Regions from separate parts of the Bifidobacterium catenulatum DSM 16992 genome, predicted to be linked through region 3. Evidence: riboswitches for the same ligand, from Rfam matches in the RefSeq annotation. Region 3 holds a riboswitch; each other region holds the start of a gene.

Region 1 (7,635 bases), 220 kb from region 3:
AATGCGCCATTTTCGCAGGCTCGGCCGGCAAAGTATCATCATGGAACGCGATGGCGGTGTCCGGATCGTAGCTCAGGTTGAACTGGTCGAGCCAACGGAATTCGAAACGTGCCTTGCTCATGGCATTGTCGCGGTCGATGGCATGCGGATGATGCTTGGCGATATCAGCTGCATGGCAGGCGATCTTGTATGCGATCACACCTTGCTTCACATCGTCCTTATTCGGCAACCCAAGATGTTCCTTCGGTGTCACATAACACAGCATGGCAGTACCATAGCGGGCGATTTCCACACCGCCGATCGCCGACGTGATGTGGTCGTAGCCGGGAGCGGTGTCAGTGGTGAGCGGTCCAAGCGTGTAGAATGGCGCGTCCTTGCAGATCGCCTTTTCCATTTCGATGTTCATGCGCACGGTGTCGAACGGAATATGGCCAGGCCCTTCGATCATCACCTGCACGTCGTGTTCCCATGCACGCTGGGTAAGCTCGCCCAAAGTCATCAGTTCGGCAAACTGTGCCGCATCGTTCGCATCGGCAAGCGATCCCGGACGAAGTCCATCACCCAGTGAGAACGCCACATCGTACTTGGCGAAGATCTCACACAATTCATCGAAATGCGTATACAGGAAGCTTTCCTGATGATGCTGCAAACACCATTCAGCCATGATCGAACCGCCACGCGAAACAATGCCTGTCATACGGTTCGCCGTCAACGGCACGAAACGCAGCAGCACACCGGCATGAATCGTCATATAGTCCACGCCCTGTTCGCACTGTTCGATCACCGTGTCACGGAACAGTTCCCAGCTGAGCTTGGACGCATCATCCTCCACCTTTTCGAGCGCCTGATACATTGGCACGGTACCAATCGGCACGGGGGAGTTGCGCAAAATCCATTCACGAGTGGTGTGAATGTCGTTGCCGGTAGACAGATCCATTACAGTGTCGGCACCCCACTTGGTGGCCCACGTGAGCTTCTCCACCTCCTCGTCAATAGACGAAGTGACCGCCGAATTGCCCATATTGGCGTTGAGCTTGGTGAGGAACTTCGAGCCGATGATCATGGGCTCGGCTTCGGGATGGTTGATATTGCAAGGCATGACGGCACGTCCTGCGGCCAGTTCGCTGCGCACCAGTTCCACGCTACAATGCTCGCGTTCCGCCACATAGCGCATTTCCGGTGTGATGATGTTGTGGCGTGCGTACCACATTTGCGTCACCGGATGATCCTTGGCCTTCATCGGCTTATGCTGGCGGCCGCGCCATTCCTTGGAAGCCTTGCCACGTTTGATGGCGCGTTTGCCGTCATCTTCCAAATTGCGGCGACGTCCTTCATACTCCTCGACGTCTCCACGGTCAAGAATCCAGTCCAGACGTAGGGGAGCGAGACCCTCCTTCGGATCGCATTTCGGACCTTCGGTGTTGTAATCCTTGAATGGTGCGTTCGGTCCGACGCCAGGCGTGTCAGACAGTTTGATTTCGGTGTACGGCACTTGCAGATCGTAGGAACCGAATTCGTTTTCGAAATGCACCGGCGTGGTTTTACGAATATGGGCTTTGTCTCGCTGCTTGGAATCGCGTGCGGCAATGTCGACACGCTGTTGCTTGGCGAGCTTGGATGCGGCCTTGGCTTCCTTCGCATTGGTGAACTTCTTTTCGCCGGATGCGCCGTCGGCTGTGTTGTCAGGGTTGATTTCCGCTGTTTTCTGGGCTTTCATGCGTGGTGCGTACCCGTGCTTTGCGTCGCTACGTACGGCTTTCCAGCGCGCTACCATATTGCGGGTTGCGGCTTCCGGATCATCGGCTCCTGCAATCGCGGACACCACGAACCAGCCTGCCGCCTTTGAATGCGCTAGCATTTCCATATCATCTGCGGTCACGCCACCGCCTACCACTACCGGAAAACCACTGGCTGAACAAATAGTGTTGATCTGCTCTTCGTCAAGCGTGCGACCGGAACCGTCATTGCCGCCTACGGACGCTTCCGGCTTGGTGACGGAAACATGCAACGGCGCAGCACCGATATAGTCGATGCAGCCGTCGGGCAATTCGTTGATGAGTTTGACCAGGCTTTCCGTTTCCGCCGACAATCCCACGATGGCATCTTCGCCAAGCAGTGCACGGGCTTCGCGCGGTTCCATATCGGTCTGTCCGATGTGAACGCCGTCGACCTTGATGCCTTTGCTGCGGGCCTGCCAGACCACGTCCACACGGTCGTCGATTACGAATGCCACGGAATCCGACTTATTGTTGTCTTCGATGATTTGCGCGATATCACGCGCCATGTCGGTAAGATCCTTCGCATCAGCGTCTTTGGCGCGAAGTTGGATGAAGCTTGCGCCCCCGCGCAACGCATCATCGACAACGTCGGTGATCGGTCGGCCTTTGCAATCCTGCGGTCCTACCACAAGATAGGCGCTCAGGTCGAAGCTGTCTCGCATCGACGCATATGGATAATTGTTCATGATTCCCCCTTGATTATGCTGTTTTGGGTTGGGAAAATTTGAATTCGTCAGTAAATGGGTATGCTGACACGCCCGCATTCTTGGATACATGGGATGGAAACGAAATTACGATTAATGATTTCGCGATGCAGGCTGTTTAGCTGACGCGCCTGTTGCGTTGACTCTTACGGATGCCAATTGACGCTGGCAATGCGTGTGTGCTGTGGCACTCATTCTCCGCTCCCTACGATGGTGTTAACCAACAGGTTCAAAGGGTCAGGCATTCGCCTATCTCAGCTCCGTTAGGGGAGCCCCCCTGCTTTATGTGTTGGCTATGAACTTACGCCCTGCACTGGACGTAACTTTCATCGAAGCCCATAGATGAGTCAGGCCAGTCGTCACTTTCGCATGCATCGTCTTCATCAGTATTACGTCCTTGCCGCGCAACTCACAGCGAAACTCTCCTTGCAGGCCACTTCGATATGACGGATCGTGTTGATGAGTGTGAGTTGGGTTACTGGTCGGGCAAGCTTTTCTGAGGGGTATGCCGGAAGCGGCCGGGGAGGCATGGTCAGTGCCGAGGAAGTCGCCGACCATCCGTACGACTATGCCGACACTTTCATCCGCAATACGATGGTGTTCACCTAAAATGCTTTGGAAGGGTCTTGGTTGGCGTCGAACGGATGCTGGTCAAGACCCTTTAGAGCTTCATGATGTTCTCTTCGATGTGACGGATAACAGTAATGAAAGCCTCATCGTTTTGCCCGGTTGGATCTGACAGATTCCAATTATCGTCGAAAGCCTTGCCGATATAGGGACATCCCACGTCGCAGCCCATGGAAATCGCGATATCAGGTTTTGGAATATCCGAAATCAGTTTGGAGTATTGCGTTTTCTCCATGTCGATGCCGTAAAGCTCTCTCATGAGTCGTACGGCATCCTGATTGATCTGCGGCTTGGTTTCCACACCTGCGGAATAAAAATCAAAATCGGTTCCGCGTAAATGCTTTCCCAACGCTTCGGCAATCTGGCTGCGGCATGAATTATGCACGCAAATAAAAGCCACTTTTCTCATAGCTTCCCCTGTCTGCGATGTTATGATTTCGCGATTGCTGTTCCGTATTATACGTTTCGTCCAATGCTCCGCGTCCACATCATCGAATAACACAATGCCCGGTGCGACCATGGCATAAGCTGGTCGTACCGGGCATTGGCTTGGATTATTCGCCCCAGACTTCTTCGGCGATGGACCTTACGAGTGCGATCTTAGCCCACTGCTGCTCCTCAGTGAGCTTGTTGCCTTCCTCAGTGGAGGCAAAACCGCATTGTGTGGACAGGCACAGACGCTCCAACGGCACATACTGGGCCGCTTCGTAGATGCGAGCCTTGATCGTTTCCGGATCTTCAAGTTCCGACCTCTTGGAGGTGATGAGGCCAAGCACAACCTGCTTATCACCGGAAACCTCAGCCAGTGGCGCAAAGTCACCGGAACGGTCGTCGTCGAACTCCAGATAGTAGGCGTCCACGTTCTCTTCGCCAAACAGCTTGGCTGCGACCGGAGCGTAACCGCCGGATGACAGCCATGTGGAATGGAAATTACCGCGGCAGATATGGGTGTTGATCACCAGGTCGTCAGGCTGGTCAGCGATCACCGCGTTGATCACGTCGAGATTCTCCTGCTGCAGGCGAGCCGCATCTTCGTCGCTCCAGCCGAGACGCTCACGCACGCTCTTGTCGCACAGGCGAGTCCACGTGCAATCGTCGAACTGCACGTTACGGCAGCCGACGGCATACAGGTCGGCGATGACCTGACGATATGCGGCCACAATATCCGCGGTCAGCTCGTCGTCATCCTTGTAGAACTCGTCGTACGGGTAGGCGTTCTTGTTGCCGGTAAGCACGAAACGGGTCTGCGCTGGGGAAGGCATGGTCTGACGAGCTACGGTATTGTCATCTTCAAACTGCTTGACGAACTTGAAATGCTCCACGAACGGATGATCGTGTCCGTCGAGCTTGCCGGTCACCGTGGCAGTGTCGGCGGGAGTGACCTCGTCATGGAAGGCAACGCGATGGGCGGCGGCGACATGGTCCACGCCATTGAAGCCCCACATGAAATCGAAATGCCACCAGCCGCGACGGAATTCACCATCGGTGATGACATGCAGGCCGGCGGCCTTCTGCTTGGCAACCAGATCAGCGATCAGCCTGTCTTCGACAGCCTTCAACCCGGCGGCATCAATAATACCTGCAGCATAATCTGCGCGAGCCTGCTTGAGTTTGTCCGGACGCAGATAAGAACCGACCACATCGGCGCGGAACGGCGCATTCTTGGAATATGTCATGATCCTCCTTCGACTATTGACTTGTGATTAACAATCAAAATGACAAAACCAACAATATGCTACCCCACCACCCACGAACGCGAAGCGCTTCTGCTCATGTTTTCGAAGGCGTGGCTTGTTGCCTCTGTAACTCCCTATATATGGCAGATTCATATATAATCACAACGGACATGAACGACTGCAAGGAGGCTGCCATGACTGTGCCGCAACGAGTGCTTGACACTATGAATTCCGGACTGATCTACACCTGCGATGACGAAGAGATGATCAAAGCGCAGCAGGAACAGATGGAACTGCTGTACGACTTCAACGCAACCCGCCCCAGCCAAATGACGCAACGCAACGAAATCGCACGCCAACTGCTTGGCGAATTCGGCGAGGACGCTTATATCGAACCGCCGTTGCATGCCAATTGGGGATGCAACACGTATTTCAGTGCGCACGCTTACGCCAATTTCAACCTCACGTTGGTTGATGATGGTGAAGTGCATATCGGCGAACATACCATGATCGGCCTGAACTGCACTATCGTTACCACCGGCCATCCGATTCGTCCTGACCTGCGCGAGAAGGTCACACAGTATTCGATGCCGGTCGTCATCGGCCGTAATGTGTGGTTGGGCGCCAACGTTACCGTGCTTCCCGGCGTCACCATTGGCGACAATTCGGTGATTGGCGCATGCTCGCTGGTTATCAAGGACATTCCCGCCAATGTGGTCGCATTCGGACAGCCATGCAAGGTGTATCGAGAAATCGGCGAACATGATGACGTCTACTATTGGCGTGACCGCATGATCAACCCGCCCTACGACCAGAAGCAGTAAACCATATCACTATCGACCAACCGTTAAAACAGGTCGAATCATCGTGAACTGGTCGTTATGACAGATCCACGATTCCATAATTTGCGACTGTCAAGTGAGATGCCGGGCGCACCATTGCTCCACCATACGGGTAAGGCGCGCCTTTTTCTGTGAAAACTCAGTCCTAGCTGCTCCAATCAATCATGCTTCCCACCATAATGCGCGAAACGTAACGCATACATGTCCGCGGTAGATATTTAGATAATTATCTAAATAAGAAAATGTTTAAACATTGCGAAGTGAAGGAGGAATGCATGGCGGGAGAGGGATTCAAGGCGCTCTCCGATCCCACGCGACGGCGCATTTTGGAATTACTGCGCGAACGTGACATGACGGCTGGTGAACTCGCGGAACAATTCAACATGAGCAAACCATCGATCAGCCACCATCTGACCACGTTGAAAACTGCGGGACTGGTAACCGACGAACGGCACGGGCAGAACATCATCTACAGTCTCAACACCACGGTGATGCAGGATCTGATCGGATGGTTCATGGGATTCATGGACAGCGATGGAAACGTCAATCAAGCGAATGATCAAACAGGCAATAAATAAAGGAGGGTCTTATGCGCGGGAATAACTTGAACGATTTCAAAAAGGCTTTCGATAACAACATCAACAATACCAAAGACAAGAACAAGACTGATTCGGGGGAGAAGATCGCTCCGATCGGACGCAATCTGTGCATTGTGCTTGTTGCACTGTGTGTAGTCAACATCATCGCACATCTTGCCTGCTATAGTCGGCTTCCCGAAAACGTGCCAATTCATTGGAGCGCCGATGGTTCGGTCAATGGTTATGGACCGCGTGCCGTAACGTTGATTCTTGATATATTACCGTTGCTGTGCTTGGGACTTTTCCTCGTCATCCCGAAGATGGATCCCAAGGGAGAAAACTACATGAAGGCCAGCGGACTGTATCGTGGATTCGTCATCGCGTTCACGCTCATTATGTGCGGTGCCACATGGTTCACCGAAGCCACCGCATTCGGTGTGATCCCGGCTACTGGTGGTCCTGTTGGACTTATCATCAGCGTGGTGCTGGGAGCGCTGTTCGTCGGCTTAGGCAATTACCTTCCGCGCATGCGCCAGAATTACACTTTCGGCATCAGAACGCCTTGGGCTTTGGCTGATGAGAACAATTGGAAGCGTACGCAGCGTGTAGGTGGCATCTCTTTCATGGTATTGGGAGTGTTATTGGTCGTAGCGGGCGTTGTCAGCTCTGTCGTGCCTGTGGGCGACATGCTCATGGCTGCAATTATTGTGGCGATAGCGATTTGTGCGGCGCTCGTTCCCTATGCGTACAGCTATCTACTATTCCGCCGCAGTCGAGGTTCGCGGAAAAACTGAAGTAACGTCATAGCGATCTAGATACCGTCGTCTTGCCGCAGAACGCAAATACAACATTGACAAACGCCGTTGGTGGGCTGGGGAAAGTTTGATGACTGAACTCAGGAGACCCAATTGAAATCAGTGAAGGAGCTGCTGCGGCTCTGGCTGGCAAAACACGCGAAAACGTGCTTTCCGACATCAATCTCACTATTCCTGCAGGCACTGTTGTCGGCGTGATCGGCGGCACCGGCTCGTCGACCTGCATGATGAAAATTTACTATCCCTCCGCCATGAAGGCACGAGCGAAGATTTAAAAATCCATGCCCAAAGATTTCAGATCGCGGCGAGCCTGATCGGCGTTAGTAAAGCAGAACGCATGCATGCCCACGGCCTGTGCGCCAGTGACGTTCTTCGCGGTGTCGTCGAAGAACACGCTGGATTCCGGCCTGAGATTGAAACGGCTCAGTGCCAGTTCGTAGATGTCGGCATTTGGCTTGTGCATCTTCTCCACACCAGACACCACCGTGCCCTGCAACAACTCCTCCAGCTGAGGGAACCGTTCGAAAGCAAAATGGAACGTCTCGTGCGACCAATTCGTCAACCCCCACACGCCGTAGCCTGCAGCCTTCAAATCACGAAGCAGCTGTTCCATAT
Region 2 (7,635 bases), 210 kb from region 3:
CTTTTTTGTTACTCGATACTCTATTGGTCCATCCCGGATTTATTCCGACAGGATTTCGTCCACAAGCGCCTGCTTGGCGTGGATTTGGCCTTCGAAACCGGGACGAATGTCGAGACGGATCACCACGTCGGTGCGATAGCCCTGACCGGCGAGTTTCATGGTGGCGTCGCGAATCACCTTGAGCACGTCGTCAATGTCGCCTTCAATATTGGTGAACATGGCGTTGGTTTCGCTCGGCAGTCCGGATTGGCGGATCACGTCGACTGCTTGCGCTACGTACGTGGACTTTTCAGGACTTGCTCCAGCGGGAGAGATGGCGACCGCAGCAAGCGTGTTGATATACGGTTTGCCGGTTTCCGGGTTGATCGGCACTTCCTGCTTTTCCGCATTGCGATCAAGGGTCATGTGCATTCCTTTCGTTGCGTTCCTATCGGCTTGATATGGCTTGGATTGTTGAGCGGCGATCAGCGCCATTTCCAAGCGTGGTCCATCGGTCCGGATCCGTGTCCGAGGTCAAGCTGTGCCTCCAAAGCGCCCGTCAGATACAGTTTGGCACTATTGACGGCTTCCGGCAACGTTTCGCCGAGTGCCAGGTGTGATGCGATCGCCGACGACAGCGTGCATCCGGTGCCATGCGTGTTCGGATTGTCGATGCGGCGCGCGCGGAACCAAGTGACTTTGCCGCTCGGTTCGACGAGCACATCACTGGCGTCCTGCGTACCATGGCCGCCAGTGACGAGCACCGCACAGCCGAAATGGCCGGCAAGCAGATGGCCTGCCGTCACCATGTCGTTTTCGCTGGAGATGCTTTCGCCATTCTCATAGTCGATCGCATCGGCGCCCTGCTCAACAGCCAGCTCACACAATGCTTGGGTTTCCGGCATGTTTGGTGTGATTACGGTGGCGAGCGGGAACAGCTTGGAAGTCAATGCGGCGATCGCGTCATCTTCGATGAGCTTCGCACCGGACGTTGCCACCATCACTGGATCAAGCACAATATTTTCGGCATCATGAGCGGTCAAACGGTCGGCAATCACATTGATGAGCTCAACGCTCGACACCATGCCGATCTTCACCGCGACCGGCGGAATATCGTCGAACACGGCGTCGATCTGCGCGGCCAGCATTTCCACAGGCGTGTTCGTAACCATCGTCACGCCTGTGGTGTTCTGCGCGGTCAGCGCCGCAATGGCGGTCATGCCGAATACGCCATTGGCAAGCATGGTTTTCAAGTCCGCCTGGATACCGGCGCCGCCGGAGGAATCCGATCCCGCGATGCTCAATACCGGTGGCAATGTGCTGGTCATGAATGACTCCTTACTTGCTCTTGCTTACTTATGATCTGAAGTTTTGAAATACTCGTGATCCGTGATTCTTACTTGTGCGGCACGTGCCCGTGCTTTGCGTCGCCGCGCACGGCCTTCCACCGCGAAACCATATTGCGGGTCGCTTCTTCCGGATCGCTTGCGCCGGCGATTGCCGACACAACGAACCAACCGGCTGCCTTCGAATGCGCGAGCATCTCCATATCGTCGGCGCTCACACCACCGCCGACCACAACCGGAAAATCGCTCGCATCGCAGATCGCATTGATCTGTGCCTCGTCGAGCGTATGTCCGGAACCGTCGTTGCCGCCCACGGAAGCTTCCGGCTTGGTGATGGACACATGCAACGGACCTGCCCCGATGTAGTCGATGCAGCCGGCAGGTAGCTCGTTGATGAGCTTCACCAAGCTTTCCGTTTCGGCAGACAAGCCAACAATGGCATCTTCCCCAAGTAGCGCGCGGGCTTCCTGCGGTTCCAAATCAGTTTGCCCAATATGCACGCCGTCAACCTTGATGCCCTTGTGCCGTGCTTGCCAGACTACGTCCACACGGTCGTCGATCACGAACGCCACGGAATCGGATTTGCTGTTGTGTTCGATAACCTGTGCGATATCGCGTGCCATGCTGGTGATATCTTTCGCGTCGGTATCTTTGGCCCTCAGCTGGATGAACGTTGCGCCCCCGCGCAGCGCGTCCTCAACCACGCTGGTAATCGGTCGTCCCTTGCAATCCTGCGGGCCGACCACAAAGTAGGCGCTCATATCGAATGTATCGCGCATCGATGCATATGAATAATTGTCCATATAATCACCCTTCTCGGTAAGTGGTTCGGAAAGCCTACAATGTGAAACCGGCATTCGTCCGTTTTTCCGCATACGCAATTGCCGAACTCTGCATAACATGCCGCATGGTATGCAGAGTAGCGGCAAAGTCTAGTCGATGATGATTTCGGAGGCGGCGACTTCCTCGGCGGTGACGTTCCAAAGCGCATCAAGCAGCGCCACTTGGAAGGATCCCGGGCCTGAAGATTTGGCTTCGGCGATTTCGGAAGCTCTGTTGTACAGCAGCGAAGCGGAAATCGTAGCCACCAACGGTTCCGCTACGGCTAAATATGTTGCGGTCACGCCGCCAAGTGAGCAGCCAGCGCCGGTGATCTTCGTCATCATCGCGCTGCCGCCTGGCAGACGGAACACATGCTCGCCGTCGGTCACCAAATCAACCGCACCGGAAACAGCCACCGCACCAGCGCCGATGGGGGAGCGTTTCACAAGATGGCGGGCCAGCCTCTTGGCCGCATCAACGGCTGCATCGACCTCGTCCACAGCCTCCACGCCTGCCGGACGCGTGCCGGGAACGGTAGAATCGTTTTGAGCAAGGCCCCACATCGCATCGAGTGCGATGATCTCACTCGCATTGCCACGCACGATGGTTGGCGTATAGGTGCGGAACGATTCAAGAATGGCGGTACGGGTTTTGCCGATGCCCGCGGCGACCGGATCTAGCACCCACGTCTTGCCGTTCTTGTGCAGTTTGTAGGCGATTTCCGGCAGCGCATCTTTGAAGAACGGCAGCAGCGTGCCCACATTGATGTAGTTCGATCCGGCGATTTCCGCAGTGTCGATTACATCGTCCGGCAGAAAGCTCATGGCGGCAGTACCTCCGGCGGCAAGCTGCGCGTTGGCCACAAGATTCATCGTAACGAAATTGGTAAACGACTGCGCCAAAGGCGTGGTCTCTCGTACTCTGTTGACTGCCTGCACAATCTGTTTGCGCAGCGTTGCCGAAAATGAGTCATCGCTCATTGTCTGCTCCCTACGTTGGTCCTAACCAACAGGTTCAAAGGGTCAGGCATCCGCCTATCTCAGCTTCCACTTTCGTCGGAAAGCCCCCCTGCATGTACATAACGTACTCAACCTATACAAAGGCCCTGACACTGGAGCGGTCCAGTCGATTCCGGGATCAGGTGAATGCAGCACGTTCTCGTAAATATTAGGTGCGTACGTAAATCTCATAGGCAAATCTGAATAAGAAAACCGTGATGATTGACTGCAATATCTGGCCGCTGCTGCTTGACAACGACACTGTTGAAGGCGAGAACGCCACGAAACAGTAACGCGGGTGGCGTTCTGTCACCGCGTAAAGGTAGGCTTTGCGCTTGTAAAGACCCCAAACCGTTCAAACCAGAAGGTGCATTGTGGCTGTATCCAAACTCGATGAAGTCGTATCCCTCGCCAAGCGTCGTGGCTTTGTTTTTCCCGCCGGTGAAATCTACGGCGGAACCCGTTCCGCGTGGGATTACGGTCCGCTCGGCGTCGCGCTGAAAGACAATATCAAGCGTGAATGGTGGCGTTCCATGGTCGTCACCCGTGGCGATGTGGTGGGCGTTGACACGTCCATCATTCTTCCGCCGGCCGTGTGGGTGGCTTCCGGCCACGTGTCCGTGTTCAACGATCCACTGATCGAATGCCTCAACTGCCACAAGCGCCACCGTGCAGACAAGCTTGAGGAATCCTATGCCGAAAAGCATGGCGACAAGCTGCCGGAAAACGGTCTTAAAGATATTGTGTGCCCGGATTGTGGCACCCGTGGCAACTGGACCGAACCGCGCGACTTCAACATGATGCTGCGTACCCACCTCGGACCGGTCGAAGACGAAAACTCGCTGCACTACCTGCGCCCGGAAACCGCGCAGGGCATTTTCGTGGACTTCAAGAACGTGATGACCTCTTCTCGTTCCAAGCCGCCGTTCGGCATCGCCAACATGGGTAAGTCCTTCCGTAATGAAATCACCCCGGGCAACTTCATCTTCCGTACCCGCGAGTTCGAACAGATGGAAATGGAATTCTTCGTGGCTCCGGGCACGGATGAGGAATGGCACCAGTACTGGATCGATGCACGTACCCAGTGGTACATCGATCTTGGCGTGAAGCCGGAAAACCTGCGCCACTATGAGCATCCGAAGGAGAAGCTGGCTCACTATTCGAAGCGCACCGTCGACATTGAATACAAGTTCGGCTTCCAGGGATCCGATTGGGGCGAACTCGAAGGCGTAGCCAACCGTACCGACTTCGACCTTTCCGCGCATGCCAAGCACTCCGGCGAGGATCTGAGCTACTTCAATCAGGCCACCGGCGAAAAGTACGTGCCGTACGTCATCGAGCCGGCCGCAGGCCTGACCCGCTCTCTCATGGCCTTCCTCGTTGACGCCTACGACGTTGACGAGGCACCGAACACCAAGGGCGGCGTCGACAAGCGTACTGTGCTTCGCCTTGATCCTCGCCTGGCTCCGGTCAAGGCCGCCGTGCTGCCGTTGAGCAAGAAGCCGGAACTGCAGACCGTGGCACATGATCTGGCAGCCGACCTGCGTCAGCATGACTGGATGATCGACTACGACGAAGCCGGTGCGATCGGCCGTCGCTACCGCCGTGAAGACGAAATCGGCACCCCGCTGTGCATCACTGTCGATTTCGACACGCTTGACGATCAGGCCGTCACCATTCGTGAACGTGACACCATGCAGCAGGAGCGCGTCGCACTCGACAAAGTGGCCGATTATGTGGCTGCACGCATTGGCGAGAAGCATGTGCGCTATCCGCAGCTACCGGTTGAGATGGGCGGCGAGGCTTGGCCTGAGTCCGTTAAAATCGCCGAAGCCGGTGGCTTGTACTAAAGCTGGTTACTGGTTACCATAGCGTTCTTATGCCAGATAGCATTGTGACTGCTTGCGAGGAATCCGACGTGCTCGACCCGCGTACCGACGCGGTGAGGCCGTCGGTTCCTCCGATTATTAAGCCTGTTGATTTAGGGCCGGTGCATGTTGAAACGCCGGTGGTTCTTTCGCCTATGGCGGGAGTGACTAACTGGCCGTTCCGCGTGATTTGCGAAAGCTACGGGCCGGACGGTCTGTACGTGGCTGAAATGATTACCGCGCGCGCGTTGGTTGCCCGCAATCCCAAAGCATTGCGGTTATGTCATTTCGCTCCCAGCGAGAATATCCGCTCGCTGCAACTGTATGGCGTGAATCCAGCAATCGTGGAACAGGCTGCGAAAATCGTCATCGATGAAAACATGGCTGACCATGTCGACCTGAATTTCGGATGTCCCGTGCCCAAAGTGACCAGACGCGGCGGCGGTTCGGCGTTGCCATGGAAGATGGATCTGTTCCGCGAGATCATCCAACGCGTAGTCAAGGTTTGCGACGCGGCCAATGTGCCCGTTACGGCGAAGATTCGTGTCGGCATCGACCACGAGCATGAGACGTTCCTTGAAGCCGGGCATATCGCGCAGGAGGAAGGTTGCAAGGCTGTTACCTTGCACGCGCGTACTACCGCCGAATATTACGGTGGGCATTCCGACTGGAGCAGAATCGGCGAATTGGTCGAGGCGCTTGATATTCCAGTGTTCGGTAACGGTGACATTTGGGGTGCGAACGATGCGCTTGCCATGGTTGCCGAAACCGGTTGCGCTGGCGTTGCGATCGGCCGTGGTTGCCAAGGCAGGCCGTGGCTGTTTGCCGATATTAAGAACGCGTTCGCTGGCAGTGAGAAGCGTGTCGACCCTACGCTGGGAGACGTGTGCCGTGTAGTTGAACGTCATGCGGAATTGTTGACTGAATTCTATGATGGCGATGAGCAGATGGCCGTGCATGATCTGCGTAAGCATATCGCGTGGTATCTCAAGGGATTCCCCGTTGGGGGCTCCACCCGTCGCGCGTTCATGGAATGTGAAAATCTTGAGGATGTCAGAACCGAAATAGGCAAGCTGGATCCAGACACCCGTTTCCCCGAACGAGTGGTCGACAAGCCAAGGGGGCGCGTACGCTTCGCAAAGAAAGTGCATTTGCCTTACGGGTGGTTGGAATCACGGGAAACGACGCACGATGAACGTCAGGCGTTGTTCGGTGACGATCCTATGGATGCCAGTTATTGAACATGACATGCTGATGTGGTTAAATTGTGTGGGGGCGCCGAAAGAAGATACATCTCAGGCGAAATGAACACGTTAGCAGTAAAAAAGTGAAAAAACGTCGTTACACACGACGAAAAGCGCGCGTATTACGGCGCGTCTGCGATAAAGTTGTGCGTAAACGCGAGTGACAGGAGACTATGGTGAGCGAGATTGCCCAGACTGACAATTTCAATGACAAGACGAACATCAAGGTTGTCGGTGTTGGTGGAGCTGGCGGTAATGCCGTCAATCGCATGATTGCCGAGGGTCTTCAAAGTGTTGAATTTATTGCGATCAATACCGACGCGAAGGATCTGATGCGTTCCGACGCTGATGTCAAGATCTCCTTGAACGATGCCACTAGCCGTGGTCTTGGCGCCGGTGCTGACCCGGAGAAGGGCGCCAAGGCCGCGCAGGATCATCAGTCTGATATCGAGGAATCGCTCAAGGGCGCCGATATGGTGTTCGTGACCTGCGGTGAGGGTGGTGGCACCGGTACTGGCGCAAGCCCGATCGTGGCTCGTGCCGCACACCAGCAGGGTGCGTTGACCATTGCGGTGGTTACCCGTCCGTTCAGCTTTGAAGGCCCCCAGCGTGCGGCTTCCGCAGCACTTGGCATTGAGAATCTGCGCAAGGAAGTCGATGCGTTGATCGTGATTCCGAACGATCGACTGCTTGAGCTTTCTGATCGCACCATTGGTATCGTCGATGCGTTCAAGACCGCCGACACCGCGTTGCTGGCAGGCGTGCAGGGCATCACGGACCTGATTTCTTCCAATTCGTACATTCACGTCGACTTCAACGACGTCAACGCCATTCTGCGTGGAGCGGGCACCGCACTGTTCGGCATCGGTTCCGCTCGGGGCGAGGATCGCGCTACCCAGGCCGCCGAAATCGCCATCAGCTCTCCGCTGCTGGAAGAAAGCATCGAGGGTGCTCACGGCGCTTTGATCAACATCGCAGGTCCGTCCGATCTGAAGCTGCAGGAAGCGGCCGCCGCCACCCAGCTGGTGGGCAAGGCCATCCACCCGGAAGCGCAGATCATTTGGGGTCTTTCCCTCGACGACGCCTATGGCGACGAAGTGCGTGTCACCGTCATCGCCGCAGGCTTTGACGCCAACTCCAAGAAGGCGGCTCAGACCGAGGCCCAGAAGCAGGCCGAGTCTGCGGAAAACACGATTCCGCTGTCGGCGCTGTCCGCGGCTCCGAGAGCGGCGGCTCAGCCTCAGCCTCAGCCTCAGCTCATTCAGACTCCGGAAGCCCCGAAGGTGCAGCCGCTGTCCACTTATATTCCGTCCACTCCGGAACCCGTCGTTCCGTCATTCGATCAGACCACCGAGCATGAGGTGGTGTCTTCGAGCGA
Region 3 (7,635 bases):
CATCCGGCATTGTCAGCCTGGTGGCAGGTTTCGCCTACGGGCCAGCGGCGGCGGTAATCGTCAGCGTGCTTGGTTTCCTGCCGCACCTGTTTACCAACCCATGGGGCACGCTTATGGCCGTGCTCGTGGCTTTGGCATTATCCGTGCCGGCAGCACTGATCTATCGCAGGAACAAGACCCGCAAAGGCGCGGTCATCGGCATCATCGTCGGTGCGATCGCAGCCTTGGCGATGGCGATTGTGGGCAATATAATCGTCACACCGTTCTACGCGCACATGACCACCGCACAGGTCGTGGCATTAATCGTGCCGGCGCTTCTGCCGTTCAACGCGTTGAAATTCACCATCCATGGCGTGGTCACCTTCCTGATCTACAAGCCGATCTCCAACCTGTTGAACCGCTGAGCCTCGTTCACCATATCGATTCCGCATATTGATGAATAGGAAGGAACCTTTCGACGTATGGAAGGTTCCTTCCGTTTATGAAAGACGATTCCATGAACCCTGACAGCGACACGAACACCATTGCGGTCGAATTACGTGATATTCGTTTCACATATGACTCCGGCGCGACCTGGGCGCTCGACGGCGTGAACCTGACCATCCGCCAAGGCGAACGTGTATGCTTGGCAGGACCAAACGGATCGGGCAAATCCACACTTTCACGCATCATCGCAGGACTTGCCGCACCCGATGCCGGACATGCCACGCTGTTGGGAAACAACGTATTCGATGACGCCGGCGCGCACGCTGATGCTTACCGCAGCGCCCGGCATGGTATCGGGGCGGTTTTCCAACATCCGGAAGATCAGATCGTCACCACCATCACCGAGGATGATGTTGCCTTCGGTCCGGAAAACCTCGCCATTGCGCATGATGATATCGATATGCGCATCGCCATGTCACTTGACGCAGTCGACATGAGCGGACAACGAGAAGCCGATCCCACGCGAATGAGCGGAGGCCAACAGCAGCGCGTCGCCATCGCCGGCATGCTTGCCATGAGTCCCGAAATCCTCGTGCTCGACGAGCCTACCGCCATGCTCGATCCGCAAGGCCGTGCCGACATCATGCATATTCTTGACGAATTGCAGCAGTACGGCACAACCATCATTCTCGTCACCCACCATCGTGACGAATTCGTCAATGCCGACCGCATCATTCGCCTGGATAACGGGCGTATCGTGCAAAGCGCTCGCGGTAATACTGCAAGTATTCCGGAAATGGACGAATCAGACACAGCGCAAGAAGACAATCCAATTGCCAAATCCAATATTGCAAATGGTGCATCGAAGCCAACATCAGCTGTACCAATCATTGAAATCCGTAATCTGATATACCAATATCCAAACAGTAGCAAGCCTGTGCTTGATAAGCTTTCCATAACCATCAATAAGGGTGAAACCGTGGCCATCACAGGGCATAACGGTGCAGGCAAAACCACCCTCGCGCGTCTTCTCTGCGCGCTGGACCAGCCGCAATCCGGCAACATTACCATCAATACCATTCCCGTCGCACGTCAACGCGCCAACGGCAATATGCAGTCGCTCAAGCGTGCGGACCGCGAGAAACTGCGCGCCACCGTCGGCTATGTCATGCAACATCCCGAACGTCAGCTTTTCGCTGAAACCGTAGCCGAGGATATCGCCTACGGACCACGCAACCAACATCTTGACGAAACGCAAGTATCCGAACGCGTCAATCAAGCCATGACGCTGCTGCATATCGAACATCTTGCCGATCGTTCGCCATTCGATCTTTCCGGCGGACAACAACGACTTGCCGCCATAGCGGGCATTATCGCATGCCAACCGCAGATCCTTATTATGGACGAGCCGACCGCGGGGCTTGACGAGGCAGCCACAACCTGCGTGCACAATCTCATTCAAACCCTCCACGCACAAGGCATCACCATACTCATCATTTCCCATTCGCAAACGGAAATCGATGTGCTCGCCGATCGGGTGATCGCACTTGATCGTAGACAAAACGGTAATGACGTCACTCGAGATATCGGAACCAATGTCACTTCCGAAACGGCAGGTTCGAAGAATCTGCACACGCTTGGCTCCGGACATGCAAAGGGAGACGTCCGTGAAAACCGCAGTTTTATGGAACGGCTTGACCCGCGCGTGAAGATGGTGAGCGCGTTGGCGGTCATGTTCTCCGCATTCGCCATCCGCTCCTTCTGGCAGTTACTGGTGGCCGCACTGTTGACCGGCATGATCGTTGCGACATCAGGCATCGGCGTGAAACAACTGTTCAAATCGATTCGCATGTTCCTTGCATTGTTCGTGTTCTGCGGACTGCTCAATGTGTTCTTCGTACGATCCGGCAATGTTCTTACGAACATCGGACCGATTCCAATCACCGACGACGGTGTGCGTATCGCTATACTGTACGCCTGCAGATTCGTTGCGGTCATTATCGTCGGAGCGGTATTCCTTGCCACGACCACTCCCACGGCCATTACCGACGCATTCGAAGCGTTGCTCAAACCTTTCGCAAAATTCGGCATCCATGCGCAGGAGATCGCGTTGGTGATGAGCCTCGCATTGCGGTTCCTGCCCACGTTAGGAAGCGAAGCGAAAGCCATTGTGGATGCGCAATCAGCCCGAGGCGGCAGCATTGAAACAGGAACATTCGTACAGCGGATCAAAGCGATAACCGCCATTATCATTCCGGTATTCGCAGGAGCGATACGTCATGCCGATAATCTCAGCCTCGCACTCGACGCACGATGTTACGAGGAAGGCATCATGCGCACGCACTGGCGAATCATGCGGATCGCCAAACATGACATCGCCGTAGTCGGTGTGAGTGTGTCGTACATTGCCGCATTGACCCTGATCGCTGGACTATGCTGAGCATTTCGGATGGGCATGGCGCTCCACTGATCGCATTGGAAAGCGAAACCGCCGAAGAAGCACGTCTGAACACGCGCAAGAACATCGAAGACGGTGTGAACGCCATCAAAGGCGCGGGGGAGTGATATGCAAGATTTTACTGCCCTCACGCTACTCTTGAGCAAGCATCATAAATAGGAATGGAACAAGTTATGGCATTAACCAAGAAGCAGGTCAAGCAGCTGCGTGGCCTGGCTACCAAGCTCAATCCGCTCATCCAGGTCGGCAAGAACGATTTGAGCGAAACCGCTATCAAGCAGGCGGACGAGACCATTGAAAAGCGTGAGCTTATCAAATGCTCCGTGCTCGACGGATCCGGACTGACTGCCAAGGAAGCGGGCGAGGGGCTGGCCGAAGAACTGAACGCGGAACTCGTACAGGTTATCGGCAACCGTTTCGTGCTCTATCGCCGCTCCTATCGCGATGACGTGGAGCATATTCGTCTCGTACGCGAATAAAGCGGGAAACTGACGCGACCAAACATAACAGGGCGGGTGCTTTCTGAAAACCAATCAGAAGGCACCCGCCCTATTGCAATGAGAATAAACAATCGGAAGTCAGGAAAACATGCGATGGAGCGGTGTCAGCGCTCCTGATTCCATTCGGGCTTCCACGTGTACTGCATGTCGTACGCGCTGGCCCAGAACATGTACTCGTTCTCCACGCCGGTCACGAAAATGTCAATCAGCTCGCGCTTGCGCTCCTCGCTCGCGTCGGCTACCAGTTTCTCGATATGTTCGAGCAGCCACACGGAATCCTGCCAGAATTCGTCGGTCTTATACATGTCGACCCAACTTTTGTACGGATTGTCGTCAAGCGTGTCGGCAAACTCGGCGGCAAGACGGTAACCATAATCCGCATACACCCAGGCGCACGGCAGCACGGCCACAAGAATGTCGAGAATATCCTTGCCATAGGCGATGGAAAGGATATTCGACGTGTAGGCACGCGCGAAGGCCGACTGGCGCACATTGTTCATCTGCTCTTCGGTGATGCCATAGCTGGCCAAGTAGGAGCGGTGTACTTCGGTCTCGACCTGCAGGGCGCCGTTCTGCACCTTGAGCATGAACGCCATGATTTCAGGGTCGGTGGCCTTGGCTAATCCCAAAGCGTGCACTCTGGCGTAATCGTTCACATAACGAAAATCCTGCAGCAGATAGAAGGCGAAACGCTCGCGTTGCAGTGTGCCTTCACCAAGCTCGCGGATGAACGGCTGCTGGTAGCCTTCCTCCCAAACCAGGTCAGCAGCCTTGCGCATGCGCTGCGCGAACGGAGGAAGATTGTTGCGTTGGATGCCTTTGGCGGCGTCGAACTCATAATCGAAATTGGTTGTTGATGTCACAGCAGTCATTAGACATGCCTCCCTACGCTGGTATTAACCATCAGGTTCAAAGGGTTCAGGCCTCACTTGGCCTATCTCAACCCGACAAACACGGGTTCCCCTGCATTACGCCGTATATTATGGCAAAGCCGTCCGAAATGTGCAAGAGCCTGTCCGCCGAATGGAATCGTGCCGCATGATGCGAACACAGGCGATGTTCGGTTGAGGGCGAGTGCAAGAATAGAACGTATGACTGAAAAGCAAGTTGCGAAGAACACCATCGAAAAGCTGGCTATCGTCGTGGTGACATACAAGCGTCAGCAGCTGCTCGCCACCCTGTTCGAATCCATCGAAAAACTCACTGTGGCACCATGGCGTATCGTCGTCGTTGACAACGAGCACAGCGATGCGACCCAAGGCATGGTCGACGATTTCCGTGAAGCGGTCACCGCGCAGTGGGGCAATACCATCGCCGACCAATCGGGCAACGAAAGTCGCGTGGTGTATGCGCCTCAATCCGACAACCTCGGCGGCGCAGGCGGATTCTCCGCAGGTGTGAAGAAGGCATATGAGCTGGGATCCGAATGGTTCTGGGTGATGGACGACGATGTGGCCGTGATGCCCGAAGCCATCGAACGACTTGCCAAGTGGACCGGCAGCCATGATGTGATCCAAGGCAGCCGATACGACTATGACGGCGGCCCGTTCTACTGGCAATACGATTTCATCATTTCCCTCGGCATCCCCAATCCGATCGCTCCGGCCGCATTCGGACGCCCCGGCTACCGCGTGATGGACACCCTGTGCTTCGAGGGGGGTCTGTTCCGCCGCAACATCGTCGAACAGATCGGCTTGCCGGATCCGCGTTTCTTCATCTACTGGGACGACACGATGTACGGCTACCGCGCCAGCAAAGTCACCAACCCGATTGTGGTGCCCGACGTGATCCTGCGCCGCACTCGTGAAATCGGCAATTGGGATATCGCCGGCGTGCGCCAGCTCAACTCCACCTCTGACATGAACCGTTACCACATCATGCGTAACCGAGGCTACATGGCGCGCTATTTCATGGCGTTCGGCGATTACCGTCCGCTGATGTTCGGTCTGGGTACGCTGCTGACCGCCGCCAAGGAAGTCATCCGTCTGGTGATGGTGGACCGAGAGCATGTGAAGACCGGCTTGGTGCAGATAGCCAAGGGTTGGTGGGATTCACGCAAGCTGCTGCATGATCCGGATTGGAAGCCGATGCCGCCGCTCAAGTGATGCGGTTGCGCCGTCTTCAGACGGTCATCTTCTTACGATTCGCCCCATGCCGATGCGTTGAGTTGACATGGGGCGAATCGTTTGCAGAAAAAAGTTGCAGAATGAATCATTTCATTGCGAAAAATTATGCAATCGTATTCACCATTTATGCTTTTTCGGCGCGTTTTGGGGCATGGGGCGAGTTACTATGGCGCTTACCGGTTCGATAACACCCACTATGTACCTTGATAGGAGAGGTCGAAGATGATTGAAACTGCACAGGCGTTTGGCGTTGACATTGGAGGCTCCGGCATTAAGGCAGCCCCGGTTAACCTCGAAAAGGGCGAGTTTGCCGAACCGCGTCTGAAGATTCTTACTCCGGAAGTTTCCACTCCGAAGGCCGTCGGTGAAATCGTTCGCCAGCAGCTCGAGCATTTCGAGGTTCCCGAATCCGCTCCGGTTGGCATCGCTTTCCCGGCGCCGATCCACGTGGGCGAGAAGCTCGGCTACATGGCCAACCTAGACCAGTCTTGGGTTGGCGTGGACGTCACAGAAGTGTTCTCCGAAGCCTGCGGACGTCCAGTCACCGTGGTGAACGACGCTGACGCGGCAGGCCTTGCCGAGCAGCAGTTCGGCGCGGCCAAGGGCCAGGATGGTCTGGTCGTGGCAACCACGCTGGGTACCGGTATCGGCACGGCGCTGATTTTCAACGGCGAACTCATCCCGAACACCGAGCTTGGCCACCTGGAACTGCTCAAAGGCAAGGGCGACGCCGAAAAGTACGCGGCATCCTCTATCCGTGAAAAGCTTGATATGGGCTACAAGAAGTGGGCCAAGCGACTGACCAAGTACTATTCCCTGATGGAGTTCTACTTGGATCCGCAGCTGTTCGTCGTCGGCGGCGGCGTGTCTCGTGTGTCTGAGAAGTTCCTGCCGTACATCGACATCAAGACCCCGATCGTTGCAGCCAAGTTGCACAATGAGGCTGGCATCATCGGTGCCGCGTACTACGCAAGCACCAAGCAGAAGTGATGCCGTGAACCATTAAGGTTCCCAACTTTCGTATAAGCGAGAGCCGTCCGATTCGTCGGGCGGCTCTCGCTTATACCGTCAACATTTGTGAAGCGAAGGCATACCATCTTGCTTGACGTAACGACTTGCGCAACCCAAGGAGTATGGTGGAGACCATGCGTTTTTCCTCCAGAGTCGATATCAGCGAGCCCAATCCCATCGCCAAAGCGGAAGCGGAAGCCAAAACAAGCGGCATCACGCTCGGCAAACTCAACGACTCCAATCCAACCAAGCATGCGCTCGCGCCGGAACTTCTGCCAGACATATATGGCGCTGAGCCACACGGCCAACGGTATGCGCGCGAAGCGTTGGCCGCATTCCTTCAAGGGCGAGGCAATGATGTTGCCGTCGAAGACCTGTACATACTGAGCTCAACGTCCGAAGCATACTCGTGGCTGATCAAACTCCTGTGCGACGCCGGCGATGCTGTGCTCGCGCCGAAACCCGGCTATCCTCTCATCGAATCGATCGCACGACTCGAATGTGTCGACATGATCGAATACCAGCAGCGATTCGACGGATCTTGGTACATCGATGTGGCCGAACTGCGCGAAGCACTTGAAAGTGAAGAAGGCGAATGTATCCGCGCACTGGTACTCATTAACCCCAATAATCCGACTGGTTCATATGTCAAACCGTCGGAACGTGAAGCCATCGTGCGGCTTTGCCACGACCATGAGGTGGCCATCATCGCCGACGAGGTGTTCTACGACTACGATCTGGAACCATTCGACGGCAACGCGCGTCTTGCGGGAGAGAAAGGTGCATTGACCTTCGCGTTGGACGGGTTTTCGAAAACGTTGGCCGCGCCGCACGCCAAAGTCGGTTGGATCCAAGTATCCGGCCCGGCAGGAGAGGTGGAAGAAGCCAGGCGCAGGCTCGACGTGATCGCCGACGACTATCTGCCGATGAGCGAAATCATCGCCAAACAGATTCCCCTCATGCTGCAGGAGGCTCCAGCTCAGACTACGCGCGTAAAAAACCGCGTGCAAGCCAATCTCACCGCATTGCATGCCATGCTGAACGCCGACAAAAACGGTATGGTCAGCGTATTGCGTGCCGAGGGTGGATGGAACGTGCTGTTACGCGTGCCGAG

What was found. Region 3 has a riboswitch for thiamine pyrophosphate ahead of tenA (thiaminase II). Riboswitches for the same ligand answer to the same signal wherever they lie in the genome.
Region 1: linked by a shared signal. The riboswitch ahead of thiC (phosphomethylpyrimidine synthase ThiC) and the one ahead of tenA (thiaminase II) in region 3 are both predicted to bind thiamine pyrophosphate.
Region 2: linked by a shared signal. The riboswitch ahead of BBCT_RS06280 (hydroxyethylthiazole kinase) and the one ahead of tenA (thiaminase II) in region 3 are both predicted to bind thiamine pyrophosphate.

What each region holds. Positions count from the first base shown of each region.
Region 1 covers NZ_AP012325.1:1,033,715-1,041,349, forward strand. The annotation lists gene thiC (phosphomethylpyrimidine synthase ThiC) at 1-2,467, opposite strand, end outside; TPP riboswitch at 2,668-2,771, opposite strand; gene BBCT_RS09150 (hypothetical protein) at 2,942-3,091, shown strand; gene BBCT_RS04430 (arsenate reductase/protein-tyrosine-phosphatase family protein) at 3,144-3,518, opposite strand; gene BBCT_RS04435 (5-methyltetrahydropteroyltriglutamate--homocysteine S-methyltransferase) at 3,664-4,785, opposite strand; gene BBCT_RS04440 (sugar O-acetyltransferase) at 4,980-5,609, shown strand; gene BBCT_RS04445 (autorepressor SdpR family transcription factor) at 5,903-6,205, shown strand; gene BBCT_RS04450 (SdpI family protein) at 6,217-6,999, shown strand; gene BBCT_RS09615 (hypothetical protein) at 7,167-7,295, shown strand; gene BBCT_RS04455 (HAD family hydrolase) at 7,292-7,635, opposite strand, start outside.
Region 2 covers NZ_AP012325.1:1,465,804-1,473,438, reverse strand. The annotation lists gene BBCT_RS06295 (thiamine-binding protein) at 40-405, opposite strand; gene thiD (bifunctional hydroxymethylpyrimidine kinase/phosphomethylpyrimidine kinase) at 465-1,307, opposite strand; partial or broken gene BBCT_RS06285 (thiamine phosphate synthase) at 1,385-2,128, opposite strand; gene BBCT_RS06280 (hydroxyethylthiazole kinase) at 2,258-3,127, opposite strand; TPP riboswitch at 3,118-3,227, opposite strand; gene BBCT_RS06275 (glycine--tRNA ligase) at 3,520-4,995, shown strand; gene dusB (tRNA dihydrouridine synthase DusB) at 5,025-6,254, shown strand; gene ftsZ (cell division protein FtsZ) at 6,431-7,635, shown strand, end outside.
Region 3 covers NZ_AP012325.1:1,252,767-1,260,401, reverse strand. The annotation lists gene BBCT_RS05435 (ECF transporter S component) at 1-404, shown strand, start outside; gene BBCT_RS05430 (energy-coupling factor transporter ATPase) at 482-2,866, shown strand; gene BBCT_RS09640 (hypothetical protein) at 2,860-2,991, shown strand; gene BBCT_RS05425 (YhbY family RNA-binding protein) at 3,058-3,363, shown strand; gene tenA (thiaminase II) at 3,489-4,256, opposite strand; TPP riboswitch at 4,249-4,359, opposite strand; gene BBCT_RS05415 (glycosyltransferase family 2 protein) at 4,476-5,489, shown strand; gene ppgK (polyphosphate--glucose phosphotransferase) at 5,733-6,500, shown strand; gene BBCT_RS05405 (pyridoxal phosphate-dependent aminotransferase) at 6,656-7,635, shown strand, end outside.